DNA from 4 places in the Enterobacter sp. C4G1 genome. Region 4 is predicted to be linked to each of the others. Evidence: predicted binding sites of a transcription regulator. Region 4 holds the regulator's gene; each other region holds the start of a gene.
The links. Region 4 encodes CRP, which controls carbon source genes, mostly activating them, when cyclic AMP is high. Its sites were predicted from a motif close to ATGTGANNNNNNTCACAT; they were not measured.
Positions count from the first base shown of each region.

Region 1: bhsA (multiple stress resistance protein BhsA) is a predicted target of CRP. The motif match lies at 3,036-3,053, and genes of this name have one in related genera.
Region 2: ydfZ (putative selenium delivery protein YdfZ) is a predicted target of CRP. The motif match lies at 2,388-2,405, and genes of this name have one in related genera.
Region 3: ACT9TW_RS06035 (PTS mannitol transporter subunit IICBA) is a predicted target of CRP. The motif match lies at 4,547-4,564, and genes of this name have one in related genera.

Region 1 is NZ_JBQVVV010000002.1:87,441-93,464, forward strand. It holds gene ACT9TW_RS14220 (TonB-dependent siderophore receptor) at 1-2,045, opposite strand, end outside; gene ACT9TW_RS14225 (TetR/AcrR family transcriptional regulator) at 2,245-2,880, opposite strand; gene bhsA (multiple stress resistance protein BhsA) at 3,126-3,383, shown strand; gene ldtC (L,D-transpeptidase LdtC) at 3,459-4,424, opposite strand; gene mfd (transcription-repair coupling factor) at 4,577-6,024, opposite strand, start outside.
Region 2 is NZ_JBQVVV010000002.1:436,192-442,215, forward strand. It holds gene ACT9TW_RS15990 (MFS transporter) at 1-363, shown strand, start outside; gene ACT9TW_RS15995 (mannitol dehydrogenase family protein) at 580-2,043, shown strand; gene ydfZ (putative selenium delivery protein YdfZ) at 2,086-2,289, opposite strand; gene ACT9TW_RS16005 (universal stress protein) at 2,577-3,008, shown strand; gene ACT9TW_RS16010 (GntR family transcriptional regulator) at 3,052-3,738, opposite strand; gene ydfG (bifunctional NADP-dependent 3-hydroxy acid dehydrogenase/3-hydroxypropionate dehydrogenase YdfG) at 3,830-4,576, opposite strand; gene dcp (peptidyl-dipeptidase Dcp) at 4,720-6,024, shown strand, end outside.
Region 3 is NZ_JBQVVV010000001.1:1,250,441-1,256,464, forward strand. It holds gene ACT9TW_RS06020 (YibL family ribosome-associated protein) at 117-479, opposite strand; gene mtlR (mannitol operon repressor MtlR) at 538-1,128, opposite strand; gene mtlD (mannitol-1-phosphate 5-dehydrogenase) at 1,125-2,273, opposite strand; gene ACT9TW_RS06035 (PTS mannitol transporter subunit IICBA) at 2,383-4,290, opposite strand; gene ACT9TW_RS06040 (DUF3302 domain-containing protein) at 4,949-5,305, shown strand; gene ACT9TW_RS06045 (HlyD family secretion protein) at 5,308-6,024, shown strand, end outside.
Region 4 is NZ_JBQVVV010000001.1:660,009-666,032, forward strand. It holds gene ACT9TW_RS03255 (hydrolase) at 1-422, shown strand, start outside; gene ACT9TW_RS03260 (YheU family protein) at 419-637, shown strand; gene ACT9TW_RS03265 (phosphoribulokinase) at 669-1,538, shown strand; gene ACT9TW_RS03270 (OsmC family protein) at 1,605-2,009, opposite strand; gene crp (cAMP-activated global transcriptional regulator CRP) at 2,320-2,952, shown strand; gene ACT9TW_RS03280 (YccS/YhfK family putative transporter) at 3,010-5,097, shown strand; gene argD (bifunctional acetylornithine/succinyldiaminopimelate transaminase) at 5,112-6,024, opposite strand, start outside.

The DNA.
Region 1 (6,024 bases), on a different contig from region 4:
GACAGTTTACCCAGCGGCAACTGATAGCTGCTGAGGAAATCGACGGTGTTATAACCCTCAATTTCATTGCCTGCGGCGTCCCTCAGGTCAAAGGTTTGCTGAGTCTGAACACGCAGTGACCAGGGTTCAGGCGCCCAGCCTACATAGGCCGTAGCTTTCGACGGCGAGGCCTGAGTCACATCCCATTTTTCCCATGAACCGTTAGTTTTTATCTCTGATTTCAGGATGTTGACATTACCACCCACGCTCCAGACGCTATCAGGGATAACGTAATCCACCGCACCTTCCACGCCATAGATCCGGCGTTCCTGCGGGTTAACGTCAATGGTCATGTCGCTACGGTTGATGTCGATGGATTTATCAGAGAGAGAGTAATAGGCCGCAATTTGCGTGCGCAGGTTATCTCCGGTATAGCGCCAGCCCAGCTCATAGGAATCGACTTTGATCCCTTCAAGCTTCGCGTCATTCGGGTTAACGCTTTTTAGCAGCGCCAGGTGGCCTTGTGCATCGGCTTTTGCGTACGCGCCGTTCCCGTAATATTTGCCCGGATCCGGCAGTTCAACACCCTGAGAGAAGTTAAACCAGAGCTGCTGGCGTTCCGTAATGTGTGCAAGAATGCCGGCGTTAAACAGCAGGTTATCGTAATCCGTTTTACCGCCCGGGATTGCATCTGCTGAGGTAGCTTTGCCATTCGCAATCGCCTGCTGCTGCGAATAGCCAATAAAGTCATCAACGCGGTTCTCAGTCCATTGATAGCGAACCCCGCCACTTAAGGTGAAGATGTCATTGATGTCATAGCTGTTTTGCAGGAAGGGCGCGAAGTTGGTAATGCTGTAACCCGGATAACGACCAGTGGTGTAGGCAGAGTGGTTATTCATCCCGCCTGATGGCACTGACTTCGCCAGGTCAAAGAACATCTGGTTGGAATCGAATGTTTCATGGTCGGCATCGATACCCCAGGTCACCTGCCAGCTGTCGAGCAGCCTGCTGTTCAGGGTCAGTTTTGCGCCGTATTGATCGGTGTTTTGCTCAGACGCCGCGAAGCTAGTGATGGTTTTGGTTTTTTGATCCATAGTCGGGAAGGGATAGAAACGCAAGGATTCATCACGGTAGTAAATTTGCCCTACCAGCTCTTGCCCCCAGAAGTCGGAATCGGAATATTGCAGGCTGATGAGATGGCGCTCTGTACCCGGAATACGATCAGAACTGAACCCGCTTCGGGTCCGGGCGGTACCATTTCCGGTCACGGCACTCATATTTTTATCGAGATAAAGCCCGTAATCATCGTCGCCCTGGCTTTTGTAATACTGCGTCACCACCTGCAACTGGCGGGTATCGCTGATGTCGATTGTGCCTGTACCCATCACATCCAGACGATCGGAATGTTGTAATCCTGTCTGGGTGTTATCGAAGGTGAGGGCATCCCCGTTGCCGTCATACCAGCCGCCAAAACGTTGATAGGCCACCGAGAGGCGGCCCGATGCATGGTCATTCCCTCCGCTGACGGCTGTTGCCACGCGCTCGTCATGGTCGTTGCTGTTGTTAAAGCCTGTCTTGCTGCCAAGCTCCAGATCAACCTGCGTTTCTGGCTGACCTTTTTTGGTCACGATGTTAATCAGACCACCGGTACTGCCGCCACCGTACAGGGCCGTAGAGCCGGAAATAACTTCAATATGTTCGATGTTGAAAGGATCAATCGAGTCCAGCTGGCGGCTGTCGGTACGCGAGGAGTTCAGACGCACGCCATCAATTAACACCACAATGGCGCGGCCGCGCATGTTCATGCCGTAGTTGGTTCGCCCCTGGCTGCTGACATCCATACCGGGGATCAATTGCCCGAGAATATCCTTGAATTCCTTGCCACCCTGGACTTGTTGTTCAATTTCATGTCCTTCGATAATCCACGTGGTTTGCGCCATTTCTGCCACGGTACGATGGCTGCGGCTGGCACTGACAATCAGGTTTTCTTCATTGGTTTGTTCGGCGTAAAGCGGCATCGCGATGGCCAGCAATACAGGATTTAGCACCCAGAGGCTTTTCTTCATCATCATTCCTTGTTGAGCGGTCGCTCTTTTTTATAGGCAGGTCAACACCACAATTTTGCATTGTGTAACAAATGTAAAAAATGCAAATGCGAATACTGCCGATAAAGAATCTCATTATCAACCAATCAAATAAGAGGATAAGCGCAGCGAGGAATAAAAATGGGGGAAGAGAGGGCGGCCAGGGAAGCCGCCCGGGGTATCAGACTTTAAGCAGTTCAGGCCACAGACGTAGCGTAGTGTGGGTAATGCTTTGCAGTTTTTCCAGGCTTGCGCCTTCACGGGCGCTTATCGACATACCCTGCAAAATACAGCTCAGGTATTGCGACAGCTCCTGCGGATGGCAATGGGCAGGAAGCTCACCGCGGCGCTGTCGCTCGGTCAGAAACGCACACAGTGTCTCCTCCTGCATCGCGTGGCGCGATTTCACCGTGTTGGCAATCTCTTTAGAAGCGGCCGCAAGGGTGGCGGAGGTGTTGATCATAAAGCAACCTGCCGGCGTATCTTTGCTGGTAAAGCAGGTGGCGACGGCGGTGAAATAGTCCCGCAGTGCTTGCTCAACTGTTTTTTCTTCACAGAAAAGCTGCGCTTCGTGTTTCGCCGCAAAGCGGGAAATGTATCTGTCCAGAACCGCCCTGAACAGACCCTCTTTATTCGTAAATTCTGCATACAGCGTAGGTGCTTTGGCGCCTGTGGCTTCCACAAGATCGGAGAGCGAGGTGGCTTCATACCCGTGCTGCCAGAAGAGTGTCATGGCCTTATCGAGCGCCGCTTCCCTGTCGAACACTTTTGGTCGGCCACGGCTTTTCTTTGCGCAACTCGTTACATCGGTTGTCATTTGCCGCGGATCCTCTGTTGGTTTGTTGAATGACCATTATAAAAATATTCGCCGCCCGCGACCAGTGCTGATTCAGCAAAAATAAATTATTCATATGGGTATGAAAAATAACGAAATTAAAATTAATGTAACGATCGTTATAAAAACATGTTGACGCGTGATGTAGATCACACTTATGATTTACCTATCGATCGTTAAGTAAATAGCTAACGACCTCCAAATTCATCTGCCTAAAGGTAAACATCATGAAAAACGTAAAAACCCTGATCGCTGCCGCTGTACTGAGTTCTCTGTCATTCGCAAGCTTTGCGGCTGTTGAAGTGCAATCTACTCCGGCTGACCAGCATAAAGCCGGTACGATTTCTGCGACAGCAGGTACTAACCTGGGTTCTCTGGAAGATCAACTGGCACAAAAAGCAGAAGCGATGGGTGCTAAATCCTTCCGTATCACCTCTGTGACCGGTCCTAACACCCTTCACGGTACTGCGGTAATTTACAAATAAGTTTTGCAGAACCCTCATACTTGCCACTGCAAAAAAACGCCCTGCATATGCAGGGCGTTTTGCTTTTTTGCGCTTTTACAGCGTCTGCTGAGGAATATCCTGATGACGTGTAACGTCAACCGGCATTCCCGCGCGCGTCTCCATTGCTCGCTCTATTACCATATCGTCAGTATCGACGCTGGTTTTGAAACGATACATCTCTGCATTGAGGGGGATCGGCAGCGTTTGTGGATCATCACCGATGTTCTTCGATAAAGGCTGATGGATCTCCACCAGGCGTTTGCCGCCAGGCTCTTCAGACACCTTGATCGGCGTGTTGATGATGTTCACTTTTGTTCCTGGCGCTATCACGCTGTACAGGGTCTTGATATCGTCATCACGCAGGCGAATACAGCCGGAGCTAACCCGCATTCCGATACCAAAATCAGCATTGGTTCCATGCAGAAGATAGACGCCACCGTAAGCGGCAAGGCGGATAGCATGGTGGCCCATCGGGTTATCTGGGCCAGCAGGAACCACCGCCGGTAAATCTATCCCCTGAGCCTTATAGCGTGCGCGAATATTGGCGGTCGGCGTCCAGGTCGGATTGGCGCGTTTATCCGACACTGTGGTCACCATGGTTGGGGTGAGCGTATCGCCGCCCAGCTGACCAATGCCAATAGGGTAGACGGTCACTTCATTTTTACCCGGTGGGTAGTAATAGAGGCGCAATTCGGCGAGGTTAATCACAATCCCTTCGCGCGGCGCATCAGGCAGCAATGTTTGCAGAGGAATGGTTAACACGCTCCCGGCGCGCGGCACATACGGGTCAACGCCCGGGTTAGCCTGTAACAGCGCCAGGAAGCCCACGTTATATTTTTTTGCAATCGCCTCAAGTGAACCGCCATTGTTTTCAACCACATGAAAGCGGTTTTCACCCACCACACGGCTGCCGGCAGGGGGAAGAGGCCAGGTGTTAGCCCGGGCAGGAAGCGCTATTGCCACCGCCGCAGCCAGCGCAAACAACGTTATCCAGCGAGTCATACGCGAAGAGGTCATCATCACCATAATCCATATAAATGATAAGGTTATTGTTATTCAAGAAGTTAATGATAATTATGACGAATGGATGTGTCGGGAAATCCAGGGGGTTTGCAAAGAGTTTGTAAATTGTCTCCCCGGCAGCGCTCATACTGCCGGGGAGTGAGGGCAAGTTATGCGATCGCGTTTTCTTCCAGCTGGCGCATAAAGTTACGCACCCAGTCCATACGGGCTTTACGTTCAGCCAACTCCTGGGTGAATTTCAGGCGCGTTGGCCCGTCCAGACGGAAATGCTGCGGCTGTTTTTGCAGTAAACCAATCAGCCACACCGGATTGACGTGATTCTTCTCGGCAAACTCAATCACGCCACCTTTCTCATTACCTTCCAGCTTACGAATGCCCAGTTTCTGTGCCTGTTGACGCAGTCGGGCAATATCCAGCAGGTTTCGCGCGGCATCTGGCAGCAGGCCAAAGCGGTCAATAAGCTCAACTTTGATCTCCTCCAGTTCGTTTTCACTTTTCGCACTGGCAATGCGTTTGTAGAACGAAAGGCGAGTGTTCACATCCGGGATAAAATCGTCCGGCAGCAGGGACGGCATCCGCAGCTCGACTTCCGTTTGCTGGCTGGTCAAATCTTCCAGTGACGGTTCACGCCCGGCTTTTAGCGCATCAACGGCGTTTTCCAGCAGCTCCATATACAGCGAGAAGCCTATGGTTTCCATGGAACCACTCTGGTCTTCACCCAGTAATTCACCGGCACCGCGGATCTCCAGGTCGTGCGTTGCCAGGGCAAACCCTGCCCCCAGATCTTCGAGCGAGGCGATGGCTTCCAGACGCTTTTGTGCATCAGTGGTCATCGATTTCGGATGCGGCGTCAGCAGCCAGGCGTAGGCCTGGTGGTGCGAACGCCCAACGCGGCCACGCAGCTGGTGTAGCTGCGCCAGACCAAAGTGATCCGCGCGTTCAATGATGATGGTATTTGCCGTTGGGATGTCGATACCGGTTTCAATAATGGTGGTACAGACCAGCACGTTAAAACGCTGGTGGTGGAAATCGTTCATCACCCGTTCCAGCTCGCGTTCACGCATCTGCCCGTGCCCGATGGCGATACGTGCTTCAGGAACCAGCTCCGCCAGTTTATCTGCCGCTTTCTGGATGTTTTCGACATCGTTAAAGAGATAGTAAACCTGCCCGCCGCGCAGCACCTCACGCAGAATGGCTTCGCGTACCACCAGGCTATCGTACTCGCGTACGAAGGTTTTTACCGCCAGGCGGCGTGCCGGTGGTGTGGCGATAATCGACAGATCGCGCATTCCACTCATGGCCATATTCAGGGTTCGCGGAATTGGCGTGGCGGTTAAGGTCAGGATGTCGACATCGGAGCGCATCGCTTTGATACGTTCTTTATGACGCACGCCGAAGCGGTGCTCTTCATCGACAATCAGCAGCCCTAAATCTTTCCACTTCACGTCGCTTTGCAGCAGTTTGTGGGTACCGATCAGAATATCGATCTTGCCTTCGCTTGCCTGCTCCAGAATTTGCGTCTGCTCTTTGGCGCTGCGGAAACGGGAAAGCATTTCCACACGTACCGGCCAGTTGGCGAAGCGATCGCGGAAGTTGT
Region 2 (6,024 bases), on a different contig from region 4:
GTTGCGACCTTTATTGTCGGTTTGCTGCTGCAAAATGGTGGTTTCGTGAAGGGGAGCCAGACCCAGCCGCCGGAAGCGATTCATACCATCGCCATGCTGTTGTTCATCGGCACTGCCGGGTTGTTGATCCTGGCTCTGTGGCAGGCGCTGACGTTCCACCTCAACAAACGCACCCACAAGATTTTTGTTGATGAACTGGATCGTTTGAAAGCGAATGGCTCAGCGCAGCAGGCCACGCCTGAAGCACGCCGGGTGGTGGAAGATCTGACGGGGTATTCTTATGACACGCTGTGTCTGGGGGAGAACGCCTGGGCGGGCAGCATTCCGCAAGGGACATTTTCCGCGAAGCAGAGTGGTTTATAGCTTCTGTCTTAGATGTCACACAACTTAATTTTTATATCACACCAATTAGACGAAAGTTAATGTAAATCAATATTCGGCCCGGAGCATTCAGTATGGTTATGGCTTATTCGAATTTATACACACTGCCATTCTAGTTGGTGTAGTCAGCAAGTCCGCAGCGGTGATGATATTGCCGCTGCGGGGTTACATTTTCATTTACGACAACGAGTCTCAATCATGGAAAACCGGTTATTAAAGGCGAAAGCTACGCTTCCTCAGTACGATCGCGACAGCCTGAAGACGCGCATTGTTCATTTAGGGTTTGGTGCCTTCCATCGTGCGCACCAGGCGGTGTATACCGATATCCTTGCCGCTGAACAGGGAAGCGACTGGGGTTACTGCGAAGTTAACCTGATTGGTGGCGAGCAGCAAATTGCCGATCTCAAGGCTCAGGATAATCTCTACACCGTGGCTGAAATGTCTGCCGATGCCTGGACTTCACGCGTGGTAGGCGTGGTGAACAGGGCGCTGCATGTTCAGGTTGATGGCCTGGAAACCGTGCTAGCGGTGATGTGCGAACCCCAGATCGCGATTGTGTCGCTCACCATTACAGAGAAAGGCTATTGCCACTCTCCGGCGACCGGACAATTGATGCTCGACAATCCGTTCATCGTTGCTGACCTGCAAAATCCTCACCAGCCAAAATCTGCGCCTGGCGTGATTGTCGAAGCGCTGGCACGACGTAAAGCGGCAGGGGTACCGGCCTTTACGGTGATGTCCTGCGATAACATGCCTGAAAACGGCCATGTGATGCGCAATGTCACCTGTGCCTATGCCCGCGCGCTGGATAGCGAACTGGCGGAGTGGATTGAAGCGAACGTCACATTCCCGTCCACCATGGTGGATCGTATTGTTCCGGCAGTAACGGCTGAAACGCTGGATAAAATTGAGCAACTGACCGGCGTACGTGACCCGGCAGGTGTGGCCTGCGAACCGTTCCGTCAGTGGGTTATCGAAGACAAGTTTGTTGCTGGTCGCCCGCAGTGGGAAAAAGCCGGTGCAGAACTGGTTGCAGACGTCATCCCGTTTGAAGAGATGAAGCTGCGGATGCTGAACGGCAGCCACTCATTCCTGGCGTACCTGGGTTATCTGGCCGGTTATCAGCACATCAACGATTGCATGGAAGATGTCCACTATCGCCATGCGGCGCACGCGCTGATGCTGAAAGAACAAGCGCCGACGTTAAAAGTGAAAGGGGTCGATCTGGCACATTATGCCGATCAGCTGATTGCACGTTACAGCAACCCGGCGTTGCGTCACCGTACCTGGCAAATTGCGATGGACGGCAGCCAGAAATTGCCTCAGCGGATGCTGGATTCCGTGCGCTGGCATCTGGTTCATCAGCGTAGCTTCCCTTTGCTGGCGCTGGGTGTGGCAGGCTGGATGCGTTATGTCGGTGGTGTGGATGAGCAGGGTAACGCCATTGAGGTGAGCGATCCGCAGCTGGCGGTGATTCAGGCCGCAGTGAAAGGCAGTGCCGAAGGTGAAAGCCGGGTGAAAGCGCTGCTGGGCATTGACGCCATCTTCGGTAAGGAATTGCCGCAGGAGACTGTCTTTGTTGATGCGGTGATGAAAGCCTATCAGTCATTACTGGCGAACGGTGCGAAAGCCACGGTTGAAGCCTACGCCGGGCAGTTGTAATCCATCACATGCCGCCGTTCGCGGCGGCATGTTCCGCACGTTTTAGTGCATACCAAGGCGAATCAGTTCTATCGGTTCAAACTTCCCTTCGCATCCTTCCACTTCAACCGTTTTGCTACGACGCATGTGTGCGGCATCCAGGCCGTTGCTGTGAATCGCTTTAATAATGCCGGTGCGGCCTGTGCCGTTAATCATCACGCGGCTGCCAGTGGTAATTGCGTTACGGTTACGATCGTAAGTCATCATGGTATTTTCTCCTCTCTTGCTTAGCCGTTACGGCGATATTCATCTCTTGCCGCTTTCGGAGAACTATAAATACGCCTCTCAGCCACGCATTTTTTTGTTTTTGATCAAACTCACACTTTTTTCTCAATTTTCGTAGGGGTTGACGTAACCCAACAGGTATTTACAAAGCGGACAGTTATTTTCTTTTATTGATAGTTTCTGCATGTGACTGTTTAAGGTTTGTTTATATAGCGAATGTCACTCTGTATTCAGAAAATAACTCTTCAGCGGAATAAGGAGCCAGGCTTATGTATAAAAACATTTTGATGCCTGTAGATGTGTTTGAAATGGATTTGAGCGATAAAGCGGTGCGCCACGCAGAAAATCTGGCGAAGTCAGAAGGGGCGGCGATCACGCTGGTGAACATCCTGCCCAGCAGCAGTCGCTCTCTTCTGCGCGGCTTCAACGCGGATATCAAGAAGTTTGAAGAATACATGACGAATGAGTCAGAAAAAAAGATGGGCGAATTAAAACGCTTGTTTGATATAGCACCAGAGAATATTCATTGCACGGTACGCTTTGGTAACGTCCGCGATGAAATTATCGCCATGAGCAAAGAAGGCGAATATGACATCATTGTTATTGGTTCGAAAAACCCAACCATTACAACGCATTTGCTTGGTTCAAATGCGGAATCGATATTACGCTACGCCAGAATCCCGGTATTAGTGGTTCGCTAATATCACCGCCGCATCCCCCGAAAGTTGAGGGATGCGGCAGACATTAATCTTCGCTAAACCAGTCGCTATTTTCTTGTCGAATTAACTGCACTGACTCGCTGATTTCTTGTAAATGCAGCGTCATCGCTTTTTCTACCCCATCAGGATCGCGTTTTTCCAGCGCCTTAAAAATATCATGGTGCTGACGAAGCAGCATTTCCGGCGGCGAGACGTGATCCAGACTCATATAACGCACGCGGTCGATGGTAGCTTTGATATTCTCGATAGTGTCCCACGCAAGCTGACAATCGGCAATTTGCGCCAGTTTTTGATGGAATTCATCGTCAAGCTGGAAAAAGTCATTTAGCTGCTTGCGATCGATAGCAATTCGTTGCTGATGCAGGTTTTGCTCCAGCAGGTAACACTGATTGTCGTCGATAAACGAAGCGGCACGGCGTGCGACGGCGCACTCAATGGCCTGGCGTACAAAACAGCCGTTACGTACCTGAGAAAGTGAAATCTTATTCACATAGCTGCCGCGCTGAGGGCGGATCTGAATCAAACCGTTTTCAGCGAGTTTAATAAATGCTTCGCGAACGGGCTGACGAGAAACGTCAAAACGCACCGACACTTCTTTTTCAGAAAGAGGCGTCCCCGGCGGGATCAGGCAATGCACGATATCACGTCGCAAAATGCGATAGATTTGCTGATTAACAGGCTGGGTAGGGTTGAGTTGCGATTCAGCGGCCATGGGTTGTGATTTCTCAGAGAGTTAACGCGAACATACTACCATTCTTTTGCCTGCCATCACAGACCCGGCCCGCAGGCCGGGTAGGGGTCGATTAACCGCGATGCACGCTAAGTCCGGCAAAGCTCTGGCTAACCGGCATCATTTCAACGGTGTTGATGTTGACGTGTTTTGGCAGCGTTGCCACCCACCAGACCGCTTCGGTAATATCTTCCGGCGTCAGCGCATTGGCGTTTTCATAGGTTTTGTCGGCTTTAGTATCATCGCCTTTGAAGCGCACGTTGGAGAATTCAGTACCGCCCACCAGACCCGGCTCGATATCCGTAACGCGAATTGCCGTTCCGTGCAGGTCGGTGCGCAGGTTGAGGCTGAACTGACGAACAAAGGCTTTGGTCGCACCGTAGACGTTACCGCCCGCGTAAGGCCAGCTGCCTGCGGTGGAGCCGATGTTAATCACATGGCCACGATTACGCTCAACCATTCCTGGCAGAACCGCGCGCGTCATGTACACCAGGCCTTTGTTGTTGGTGTCGATCATGTTTTCCCAGTCTTCCACGCTGGCTTTGTGTGCAGGCTCCAGGCCCAGCGCCAGACCGGCATTGTTGACCAGCACGTCAATGGCGCGCCATTCAGCAGGCAGATTGGCAATCATCTCTTCGATTGCAGCACGGTTGCGGACGTCCAGTTGCGCCGTCAGGATGCTGTCGCCCAGCTCGTCTTTCAGCTCCTGCAAACGCTCCTGACGACGGCCTGTTGCAATCACTTTATGGCCGTTGGCAACGAAACGGCGCGTGATGCTTTCACCAAAACCTGCCGTCGCCCCGGTAACTAAAATAATCATCTCACTGTTCCTCAACGCTTTTTATGTTGTACTAACATAGCACGCTCTCAGGGAGCGCGTTAAGGCAACTTTTCTATGTCAGGATTGCAGGCGGTGAGCGGCTGTCCTACTCTGGGGGGATATCCCGTTCTCAGGAGTCAACGATGTCGGCCAGTAATCCTTTTTTTGAAATCAGCCTGTTACCTTACCAGGCTCCGCGTTTCGACGTCATTAACGATAGCCACTATCGTCCGGCATTTGATGAAGCTATGCGCCAGAAGCGCGCCGACATTGATGCCATCATTGCGCAAACAACACCACCCGATTTCACCAACACCGTGCTGGCGCTGGAAAAAAGCGGCGCCATGCTGTCGCGCGTCAATAGCGTGTTTTTCGCCATGACGTCGGCGCACACCAATGATTATTTACAGGAGCTGGACGAGGCGTTTTCAACCGAGCTGGCAGGGCTTGCCAACGATATCTGGCTGAACGAAACGCTCTTTTCCCGCGTAGAAGCCGTCTGGCAGGAAAGAGCAACGCTGGATGCGGAATCCCGCCGTCTGGTGGAAGAAACCCATCAGCACTTTGTGCTGGCAGGTGCGCGCCTGAACGCTGGTGAAAAAGCTGAACTGAAATCCCTGAACACCGAGTCCGCCTCTCTGACAAGCCAGTTTAACCAGCGCCTGCTGGCGGCGGATAAAACGGGTGGGCTGGTGGTGGATTATGTTCACCAGCTTGAAGGCCTCAGTGCCGATGAAATTGCGACTGCCGCCCAGGCAGCGGCTGAAAAGGGGCTGAACGATCGCTGGCTTATCCCGTTGCTTAATACCACGCAACAGCCTGCGCTTTCGGCACTCGAAAACCGTCAGACGCGTGAAAACCTGTTCAAAGCTGGTTGGCTGCGCACTCAGAAGGGTGATGAAAATGATACCCGCGAACTGATACTACGCCTGGCAGCATTACGTGCGCGTCAGGCCCACCTGTTAGGATTCGAAAGCTACGCAAGCTGGAGCACCGCCGATCAAATGGCCAAAACACCTGACGCTGCGCTGGCGTTTATGCGCGGTATTGTCCCGGCGGCGCGTGGCCGGGCGGAACAGGAGCTGGCGGATATCCAGAAAGTGATCGACGACGAACAAGGCGGATTCACCGCGCAGGCCTGGGACTGGCCGCTTTACGCTGAGCGCGTGCGCTTAGGAAAATACGCCCTCGATGAGTCGCAAATTAAACCTTACTTTGCGCTCAATACCGTGCTGCAAGATGGCGTGTTCTGGGCCGCCAGCCAGCTGTTTGGCATTAGTTTCGTCGAACGTTTTGATATTCCGGCATATCACCCTGATGTCAGTGTGTGGGAAATATTCGACCACACGGGCGAAGGGATGGCGTTGTTCTATGGTGATTTCTTTGCCCGTGACTCAAAAGGCGGTGGGGCGTGGATGGGCAATTTCGTGGAACAATCTTACGAATTC
Region 3 (6,024 bases), 590 kb from region 4:
GTGAGTAAAGATTATGGAATTGTGAACCAGGGAAGGGATGTTTGATTAATTGGTTGGGCCAATTATGGCTGGAGAGGGAAGTAGGCCGGGTAAGCGCAGCGCCACCCGGCATGAAATCAGAACGCGGTCTTACAAAAACCCGTCATCTCTTTCAGGCCCATTTCGCGGCCGAGTTCAGTCATCGGGTGTACGACGACCAGGCCACGCACGCTTTTCTTCAGCTTGCCCATATCGGCCTGTTCTTTTTTGGTGATCGCGCGACGGTGCGGCATGTCCATCAGCTTTTGCGCTTCTTTACTCAGCTTCTGGCCTTTGACTTCACGCAGACGTTCGATTTCGGTTTCCAGCGTGGCGATCTCTTTTTCCAGCTCAGCGTATTTCTCAGCGGCATCAACCAAAGAGAGATCGGCCTGCTGGTGGCGGATCAGATCCAGACGATCGCTAAGGCGTTTAATTTCGTTCTTTTCGACTTCTTTCATCACAAATGACTCTAAAAACGGGGGATTTACAGGGAAGGATACACCAATGTGCGCAGGCTTACTTCTGAAACGCTTTTTTTAAGCTGATTCGGGAAATCAGCTCAGTCAGGGAAAGCACCATTGTAGAACGGACAACCTGTTGATAACGAAGCTTTTGCATAGCATACAGCTCAGGATCACTGTTATCAAAATGAGGTGCCGGAGGCAACGCGGTGACGCAGTGCAACTCACCGAAGGGTCCCAGAATTTCATCATCGGTGAAGGTGTACTCGTTACCGTCATGATTGAGCTCTTCACGCAGCGCCATCAACAGCTCAGCGTCTTCATACTCTGGCCTGCTGAGCACGCCAAGACCGTAAATCAGCTTCAGGCGCACGGATAAATCGCCCAGCGGTCCGTCTCCGTCCAGTAACGGTTCTACAGCATATTTTACCGCGTAGTCGTCTTTGCGAAACACCTGAAGCACCAGGATATTCACCGCCTCGGTCAATAGCTCGACGGCGGCAATCAGGAAGCTTCGTACGGTTTTGCCAGCATTCAGACGCTCAAGCACACGATTTTCAAAGGCCTGGGTTTGTTCCATTATTGCCTGCATATCTGACAATCTGTTATCTGGGCGCAGGATAACCTGCGCCGCATTCTGCATCATTTGGTTGCGTTATAAGCGTTAATCGCCTCCACAACCACGTTGCTGTTGGCATCCAGGCCTGAAACCTGCGCCAGCGCAGCTTGCGGGCCTTCATCGCCAATCAATTTCGCCAGCTCAAGCGCCTGTGGATCTTGCTCGCTGCGGTAATGCATGGCAGCGGCAATCCCTTTCACCAGGTTGGCGTGCGGCAGACCGTATTCCAGCGTGCCCAGCAGTGGCTTAATCAGACGGTCGCCCGCGCTCAGCTTGCGCAGTGGCTGACGGCCAACGCGCTCAACGTCATCTTTCAAATACGGATTTTCAAAACGACCGAGGATTTTCTGGATGTATGCTGCATGTTTTTCAGCATCAAAACCGTAGCGTTTGATCAGCACCGCGCCGCTCTCTTCCATTGCACCTTTTACCACAGCGCGGATTTTCTCATCGAGAATCGCGTCACGGATGGTCTGATGACCGGCCAATTTTCCGAGGTACGCGGTTATAGCATGACCGGTGTTCAGCGTGAAGAGTTTACGTTCGACAAATGCCATCAGGTTATCAGTTAATTCCATCCCCGGGATGGTTGGCAGCGCGCCTTTAAACTGTGTTTTATCGACAATCCATTCGCTGAAGGTTTCAACGGTCACTTCCAGCGGGTCGTTGGTGGCGGATTCAGACGGCGGAACGATACGGTCGACGGCGGAATCGACAAAGCCGACGTGTGCTTCAACCCAGGCTTTATCTTCGTCGGCGACGGCAGCCAGGACGTGACCTTTCAGCTGGGTGGTGCCACGTACCATGTTTTCACAGGCGATGATGTTCAGCGGGGTATCAATGCCCTGCGCTTTACGTTTTGCCAGGCCTTTTGCCACCGCAGGGGCGATACGCTCAAGCACAACCGGGCCGACCGCCGTGGTCACCAGGTCAACGCTTGCGATCAGATCAACCACGTCATCACCGATGCTGCTTACCGCATTCACGCCAGAAACGGTTTCGACTTGCTCGTTTTCTCCCACTACGTGAACCTGATAGCTATGACGGGCATTCAGGGCGTCTAGTACCACCTGGTTCACATCGGCGAATGTCAGCGTAATGCCCGCGTCTGCCAGCAATTTGCCGATAAAGCCACGACCAATATTACCTGCGCCAAAATGTAATGCTTTCATAGTGTTAACCTTCATTAATGTTTTTACCCGAGAGGGCTGGGGTGAGGAACCGCATAACTTTCCCCTCACCCTAGCCCTCTCCCCAGTGGGGAGAGGGAATAGAACGATATTACTTATTCAGCAGCGCCAGTACTTCTTCCACGCTGGTGGTGCTGGCCAGACGCTCGATGACCGATTCGTCATCCAGGGCGTTGGTCAGGCTGGTAATCACCTGAATGTGCTCGTTGTTGCGAGCGGCGATACCAATCACCAGACGGGCAATGTCGTCTTCTTCTTCACCGAAGCGAACACCCTGTGGATACTGACAGAACACAACACCGGTTTTCAGCACGCGGTCTTTCGCTTCAACCGTACCGTGCGGAACCGCGATGGATTCACCCAGGTAGGTTGGGGTCAGTTTTTCACGTTCCAGCATTGCGTCAACATACTCAGGCTGAACGTAACCGCCTTTCACCAGTTGCTCACCCGCAAAGCGAATCGCTTCTTCTTTGTGGGTCGCAGTACGACCCAGGAAGATGTTTTCCGCACCCAGTTTGAACAGGTGGCTGTCGTTCGCATCGAAACTGTCTTTCAGGCTATCGCGAACTTTCACTTCGTTGTCTTCGTGGCGTTGCGCCGCAACCAGACGCTCAGTCAGGTTGGTGTACAGGCCGCTGTCGAGGAAGTTGGTCAGCGAAATGTGCTGTGCCTGTGGAACCTGACGCATAGCACGTTCGGTCAGATCGCGGTGCGTGATAACCAGGTCAACATCCGGTGGCAGGCTGTTAATCGCGCTGTTGGTCACAGAGATATTGCTCAGACCTGCATCCTGTACTTTCTTACGCAGCACGCCTGCACCCATTGCGCTGGAGCCCATACCGGCGTCGCAGGCAACGATGATTTTACGTACGTGGCTCAGGTCGTTAGACACATCACCTGCGGTCAGCGGCGTAGCGCCTTTGGATTCCGCTTTCATGTCGTGCATACGACGAGTTGCTGCTTCGATATCGTCTTCTTCTTTCACTTTGCTGGTTTTCAGCAGGATAGAAGAGACAACGAAGGAGACCGCCATTGCCGCACAGATAGCGGCGATGTTAGCGAAGTAAGCACCTTTTGGCGTCATCGCCAGCACGGCCAGGATAGAGCCCGGAGAGGCAGGAGAAACCAGACCACCGCCCAGCACGCTCAGAGTGAACACGCCAGTCATACCGCCGAGGATAACGGCCAGGATCAGACGTGGGTTCATCAGCACGTACGGGAAGTAAATTTCGTGGATACCACCCAGGAAGTGAATGATAGCTGCACCGCCCGCAGACTGTTTTGCACTGCCGCGACCAAAGAAGATGTATGCCAGCAGAACACCCATACCTGGGCCTGGGTTCGCTTCAATCAGGAAGAAGATGGACTTGCCAAGTTCATGAGACTGCTGAATACCCAGCGGTGAGAAGATACCGTGGTTGATGGCGTTGTTAAGGAACAGGATTTTCGCTGGTTCTACAAAGATAGACGCCAGCGGCAGCATGTCGTGCGCAACCATGAAGTTAACGCCTGCTGCCAGAATTTTGGACAGCACTTCAACAGCCGGGCCAATGCCGAGGAACGCCAGAATCGCCAGGATCATACCGATGATGCCAGCAGAGAAGTTGTTCACCAGCATTTCAAAGCCGGAACGAATCTTACCGTCAACCCAGTTATCAAAGTGCTTAATTGCCCAGCCGCCCAGAGGACCGGCAATCATCGCACCCAGGAACATCGGCATATCCGCACCGACAATCACACCCATTGTGGTAATGGCACCAACCACACCACCACGGTCACCGCCCACCAGACGACCACCGGTAAAACCGATGAGCAGCGGCAGCAGGTAAGTAATCATTGGGCCAACAAGTTTCGCCAGCGTTTCGTTAGGCAACCACCCTGTCGGAATGAACAATGCAGTGATGATACCCCACGCGATAAACGCGCCGATGTTTGGCATCACCATGTTGCTGAGGAAACGACCAAAGCTTTGTACTTTGATCTTGAAATCGGATGACATAAAACACCCCTTCTTATGTTTACGCTTAGGCTTGCGGCCCGAGGTTTATCGTTAATGTACGGCGGTAGAGGTAGCCGGGCCCTGTTCATGCTGTGAAATCTGGCACTGAATCGTTCAACTGTCCAGACGGTGAAATTTTGTGTGATCTGAGTCACGTAAATGTAGGGGGTGTGGTATTTAATGAGGTGATCTGCATCACAAAAGTGATGTGCAAAAAAAAGTCAACGCGGGTAAATGGCGTAAAAACCACGGTATTTTGTGACTCATATCACATTTGGTGGTCGCCTGTTTGTTTCTATAACGTGACTGAATTCACAAAAAATTTTCATGCAGATTTCTCTGGATGTGATCAACGACAAACTCTGTTTTGCAGTTCACAGCCAGGATGTAATCAAACAGCATCAAAAGCAAAAACTACACATGTGTGAGTGTGTTATGGCGAAAAGTGAAAACCTGGAGTACTCTCATATGTAAGGATAAGTCTATTATTATTCAGGATATATTTTGACACGCTTATAAACTTGCATGGAGATATAATAAAAAACCATACTCTGCGGCTCTGAAAAATAAGTGCACATTATTGCGCTTAAATTGAATTAATTTGGGTGCTTATTATTTTGTTTATTTAATGAGTTCTCGTTGTCTGAGTGAGGGAAATATGTTTCTCAACTACTTTGCGCTGGGTGTCTTAATTTTCGTGTTCCTGGTTCTGTTTTACGGGGTCATCGCCATTCATGATATTCCTTATAATATGGCTAAAAAACGCAACCACCCCCATGCTGATGCAATCCATACAGCCGGGTGGATAAGCCTGTTTACTCTCCATGCCATTTGGCCGTTTTTGTGGATTTGGGCAACGCTGTATCAGGAGGAGCGTGGCTGGGGTATGCAGAATCATATCACAAAGCCTGATGAGGTCCCCGGCATGGATGCTCTGTCCAAACGTGTGGCCGAACTAGAACAAAAACTGGCTGCTGCTCAAGTGCCAGCAGATAAGAATACGTCGGAGCACTGATCATGGATCTGTTGATTATTTTGACCTATGTGGCGTTTGCCTGGGCAATCTTTAAAATATTTCGTATTCCGGTAAACCAGTGGACACTCGCTACCGCGACATTAGGTGGAGTGTTTATTGTTGCGGGACTCATCTTATTAATGAACTATAACCACCCGTATACTTTTACGGCGCAAAAAGCGGTTATTTCGATTCCCATTACGCCGCAGGTTACAGGTGTGGTTAGTGAGGTTACAGATAAAGGTAACCAGCTTATTAAAAAAGGCGAAGTGTTATTTAAACTTGACCCCACCCGCTATCAGGCACGCGTCGACAGACTGCAAGCTGATCTGGTGACCGCCACGCATAATATCGATAATCTGAAAGCACAGCTTTCGGAAGCGGTAGCCAATACCACCCGTGTGTCCGCCGAACGCGACCGTCTGTATAAAGATTATCAGCGTTACCTGAAAGGTAGCCAGGCGAAGGTTAACCCGTTCTCTGAAAGCGATATCGACAACGCACGCCAGAACTATCTGGCACAGGATGCGCTGGTAAAAGGCTCCGTGGCCGAGCAGACGCAGATCCAGAGTCAGTTAGACAGCATGGTTAACGGTGAGCAATCTCAGGTGGCCTCTCTGCGCGCCCAGCTTGCTGAAGCCAGATACAACCTTGAGCAGACCATTGTTCGCGCACCGAGTAATGGTTATGCCACACAGGTGTTAATTCGCCCGGGGACC
Region 4 (6,024 bases):
AGCGTTATCTGCTCAACCTGCTGAAGGCCAATGCCGCGCGTAAGCTCAAAGCCTACCCGGACACCCTGCCGGTGAGCCTGCGTCAGCTGAAGAAGGTGCGTCGTATTCGCGAGTTCGACGACTTGATCACCGCCAAAATTCACGGTTTTGCCGATGCGATAGATTACTATCGCCAGTGCAGCGCCATGCCGCTGTTGAGCAAAATCACCAAACCAACGCTTATCATCCATGCTAAAGATGATCCGTTCATGGATCATCACTCCATCCCCGCGCAGGAATTTCTGCCCGCCAACGTGCAGTACCAACTGACCGAACATGGCGGCCACGTTGGCTTTGTCGGAGGCACGCTCAGACGCCCACAGATGTGGCTGGAAACACGCATTCCAGCCTGGCTCACCGCTTTTCTGGACGGTAAAAAATGATTATCCCCTGGCAGGAACTGGCGCCCGAAACGCTCGATAATCTTATTGAAAGCTTTGTATTACGCGAAGGCACAGATTATGGTGAACAAGAACGTTCGCTTGAACAAAAGGTCAACGATGTAAAGCGCCAGCTCAAAAGTGGCGAGGTGGTGCTGGTATGGTCTGAGCTGCACGAAACGGTCAATATCATGCCCCGCAATGCCTTTCACGACTGACCTTTAACACTATTCCAGTCAGGGAGTTGCTATGTCTGCCAGACATCCGGTTATTGCCGTTACAGGCTCAAGTGGTGCGGGTACAACCACCACCAGCCTCGCCTTTCGCAAGATTTTCGCGCAACTTAATTTACGGTCCGCAGAGGTAGAAGGCGATAGCTTTCACCGCTACACCCGCCCTGAAATGGATATGGCGATCCGCAAAGCTCGCGATCTCGGCAAACACATCAGCTATTTTGGGCCAGATGCGAACGATTTCGGTCTGCTGGAGCAGACTTTCAAAGAATACGGACAGACCGGAAAAGGCCAGTCGCGGAAGTATCTGCACACCTATGACGAAGCCGTTCCCTGGAACCAGGTACCAGGGACATTCACCCCCTGGCAGCCTCTTCCCGAACCTACCGACGTGCTATTTTATGAAGGATTACATGGCGGCGTGGTGACCACGCAGCATGATGTGGCGCGCCACGTGGACCTGCTGGTCGGCGTTGTGCCGATTGTGAACCTGGAGTGGATCCAGAAGCTGACGCGCGATATCAGCGAGCGCGGTCATTCACGTGAAGCGGTGATGGATTCGGTTGTTCGTTCGATGGAAGATTACATTAACTTCCTGACGCCGCAGTTCTCACGCACCCACATCAACTTCCAGCGCGTGCCGACGGTAGATACCTCCAACCCGTTTGCGGCCAAAAGCATTCCTTCACTGGACGAAAGCTTTGTGGTTATTCATTTCCGCAATCTCGAAGGCATTGATTACCCCTGGCTGCTGGCCATGCTGCAAGGCTCATTCATTTCGCATATGAATACGTTGGTGGTGCCGGGCGGGAAAATGGGGCTGGCGATGGAACTGATTATGTCACCGCTGGTGCAGCGGTTGATGGAAGGTAAGCAGATCGCGTGATCCTTTTCCCTCTCCCCGTGGGAGAGGGTTAGGGTGAGGGCATCAACGCGTATGATGCCCCTTGCATTACGCCTCGATCACTTCATACGAATGCGTGATTTTTACCGCTTTCTCCAGCATTAACGCCACAGAGCAATATTTCTCCGCAGAAAGATCCACCGCGCGTGATACCGCAGCGTCTTTCAGCTCTTTGCCGGTCACAATAAAATGCAAATTGATGTGCGTAAACAGGCGTGGCGCTTCTTCACGGCGTTCAGAAGTGAGTTTTACTTCGCAATCCGTCACGTCATGACGACCTTTTTGCAAAATCGACACCACGTCAATTGCGCTGCAACCACCCGCCGCCATCAGCACCATCTCCATTGGGCTTGGTGCTTTATCGCCGGAATTCCCATCCATTAAAATCTGGTGTCCGGAAGCGGATTCGCCCAGGAACGTTAAACCTTCAACCCATTTCACACGCGCTTGCATATTCATTAACTCCAACGTTGCATTTTTGGTGACAGATTACGCGTACGTTACATTTCTCGCAACGGAAGGCGACCTGCATCATGCTGAAGCGAGACACCAGGAGACACGCGACAAAAGCTATGCTAAAACACTCTGGATGCTACAGTAATACATTGACGTTACACATGTATGCAGAGGACATCAAACTTTACTGGCTGCGACTATTACGACAGCCGACTTCCCAGGGTATGGGTAAGAATTCGATTGCAACCCCAGAGTCTGGATGCATCTTATGACTCTGGTGACAGCTTATAACAGAGGATAACAGCGCATGGTGCTTGGCAAACCGCAAACAGACCCGACTCTCGAATGGTTCTTGTCTCATTGCCACATTCATAAGTACCCATCGAAGAGCACGCTGATTCACCAGGGTGAAAAAGCGGAAACGTTGTATTACATCGTCAAAGGCTCGGTGGCAGTGCTGATCAAAGATGAGGAAGGGAAAGAAATGATCCTTTCTTATCTGAACCAGGGCGATTTCATCGGTGAACTGGGCCTGTTTGAAGAAGGCCAGGAACGTAGCGCCTGGGTTCGTGCAAAAACCGCGTGTGAAGTGGCCGAAATCTCCTACAAGAAATTCCGTCAGCTGATTCAGGTTAACCCTGACATCCTGATGCGTCTTTCTTCGCAGATGGCTCGCCGCCTGCAAGTCACGTCTGAGAAAGTGGGTAACCTCGCCTTCCTGGACGTAACGGGCCGTATCGCTCAGACTCTGCTGAACCTGGCGAAACAACCAGACGCAATGACCCACCCGGACGGAATGCAAATTAAAATTACCCGTCAGGAAATTGGTCAGATCGTGGGTTGCTCCCGTGAAACAGTGGGCCGTATTCTGAAAATGCTCGAAGACCAGAACCTGATCTCCGCCCACGGTAAAACCATCGTGGTTTACGGAACACGTTAATTCCGGTCAAACGGCGTGCCATCGCAAGGTGTCACGCCGTTTTTGTCTCTACTCCCCATGTGGCGCAGGCTAATTTATCACCCGGAAGTTAACTACGCACTGCGACAAACGCTGGTGTTGTGCCTTCCTGTGGCCGTGGGTTTGCTGCTGGGCCATCTGCAACAGGGTCTGTTGTTCTCCCTGGTTCCTGCCTGCTGCAACATTGCAGGTCTGGACACACCGCATAAACGTTTCTTCAAGCGCCTGATTATTGGCGGCTGTCTGTTTGCAGGCTGTAGCCTCGCTGTACAACTGCTGCTTGCCCGTGATATTCCGCTTCCCCTGATCCTGACCGTACTGGCCATGACGCTTGGCGTGACCGCTGAAATCAGCGCGCTACATGCCCGGTTGCTGCCCGCGTCGTTGATTGCCGCCATCTTCACGCTGAGCCTCGCCGGGAATATGCCGGTGTGGGAGCCGCTACTCATCTACGCGCTGGGAACCCTGTGGTACGGCGTGTTCAACTGGATCTGGTTCCGCCTGTGGCGCGAACAACCGCTGCGCGAATCGCTCAGCCTGCTCTACGTGCAGCTTGCCGACTACTGCGAAGCCAAGTACACCCTGCTCACTCAGCATACGGATCCGGAAAAATCGCTGCCGCCGCTGCTGGCGCGCCAGCAAAAAGTCGTCGATCTGATTAGCCAGTGTTATCAGCAGTTGCACATGCTCGCCGCCAATAAAAATCATGACTATAAGCGACTGCTGCGTATCTTCCAGGTCGGTCTGGATTTACAGGAACATATCTCTGTGAGCCTGCATCATCCGCAGGAGGTGCAAAAGCTGGTCGAACGTAGCCACGCCGAGGCGGTGATCCGCTGGAACGCCCAAACCGTGGCAGCGCGCCTGCGCATTCTCGCTGACGATATCCTGTATCACCGCTATCCCACGCGTTTTAACATGGACAAACAGCTGGGGGCGCTGGAGAAAATTGCCCATCAACACGCGGAAAACCCGGTGGGCCAATTTGCGGCGTGGCACTTCAGCCGCATCGCCCGTGTCCTGCGGACTCAGCGGCCACTTTACCCCCGTGACCTGATGGCCGATAAACAAAAGCGTCTGCCGCTGCTGCCAGCCCTGAAAAGCTATCTGTCACTGAAATCTGCCGCGCTGCGTAATGCCGCGCGTATCAGCGTGATGCTTAGCACCGCCAGTCTGATGGGCGTCGCGCTGCACTTACCGAAACCGTACTGGATCTTAATGACCGTGCTGTTTGTTACGCAGAACGGTTACGGTGCTACGCGGGTGCGCATTCTGCACCGGGCAGGTGGCACAATCGCGGGGCTTATCATTGCTGGGGTGACGCTGCACTTCCACGTACCGGAAGGCTATACGCTGCTGGGGATGCTGGCTGTCACCATGGTGAGCTACCTGATTATTCGCAAGAACTATGGCTGGGCGATGGTGGGCTTTACGGTCACTGCGGTATACACCCTGCAACTGCTCACGCTCAATGGCGAACAGTTTATTCTCGCCCGCCTGGTCGACACCCTGATTGGCTGCCTGATTGCCTTTGGCGGCCTGGTCTGGCTCTGGCCCCAGTGGCAAAGCGGGTTGTTGCGCCAGAACGCCCATGATGCGCTGGAAGCAGATCAACAGGCGATACGCCTGATCCTGAGCGATGATCCACAGCCTTCGCCGCTGGCGTATCAGCGCATGAAGGTTAACCAGGCACATAACGCCCTGTTTAACTCACTGAACCAGGCGATGCAGGAGCCGGGCTTTAATTCCCACTATCTGGCAGACATGAAACTGTGGGTGACGCACAGCCAGTTTATCGTCGAGCACATTAACGCCATGACCACGCTTGCACGCGAGCACACGATGCTGACACCCGATCTGGCGCAGCGCTATTTGCAGTCCTGTGAGATTGCCTTGCAGCGATGTCAGCAGCGCCTGGAGTACGACGCGCCGGGAGAAGCTGGAGATTCGAATATTCTTGAAGCACCGGAAACACTGACGCTTGGCCCAATGAGCACCCTGGAGCAGCATTTGCAGCGCATCCTGGGGCATCTGAGCACCATGCACACCATTTCGTCGGTGGCATGGCGTCAGCGTCCGCATCACGGGATTTGGTTAACGCGGGTATTAAAACGCACGCCGTACTAATTTTGCCGGCCAGTTTATCCGCGTACGATCTTCGCCACCGCGGCAGCAAAACGGTTTAAGCCGTCTTCTATGTCTTTGTCTTCAATCACCAGCGACGGCGCGAAACGCATCACGTCCGGCCCGGCATTCAGCACCATCACCCCTTCATGAGCTGCGGCGTGCAGGAAATCGCGTGCGCGACCTTTGTACTGTGGCTTCAGCTCAGCGCCAATTAACAGCCCCATACCACGGATCTCGCTGAACACGTTGTACTGCTCATCAATCTGCTGAAGGTGTTTCACGAACAGCTCGCGCTTCGCATTAACGCCGTTCAGCACCTCTGCCGTGTTGATGATATCGAACGCCGCACCAGCAATGGCGCAGGCCAGCGGGTTGCCACCGTAGGTCGAACCGTGAGAGCCCACGTGGAACGCGGAAGCAATATCCTGCGTGGTGAGCACCGCACTTACCGGGAAACCGCCGCCGAGCGCTTTGGCGCTGGTCAGGATATCTGGCGTCACGCCGTAGTGCATATAGGCAAAGAGATCGCCGGTACGCCCCATGCCGCTCTGCACTTCATCAAACACCAGCAGCGCCTGGTGCGCATCGCACAGTTCACGCAGGCCTTGCAGGAACTCAGGCGTTGCCGCCATTACGCCGCCTTCGCCCTGAATCGGCTCGACCACTACCGCGCAGGTATGGTCGTCCATCACCGCTTTTACCGCATGAAGGTCGTTAAACGGCACGTGGATGATATCGGCCGGTTTCGGGCCAAAGCCATCGGAATACTTTGGCTGCCCGCCAACGGACACGGTAAACAGCGAACGGCCGTGGAAGGCGTTATGGAAGGCAATGATTTTGGTTTTATACGGGCTATGACGGGTTGAAGCATAGTAGCGTGCCAGCTTAAAGGCCGTTTCGTTGGCTTCAGTACCGGAGTTCATGAAC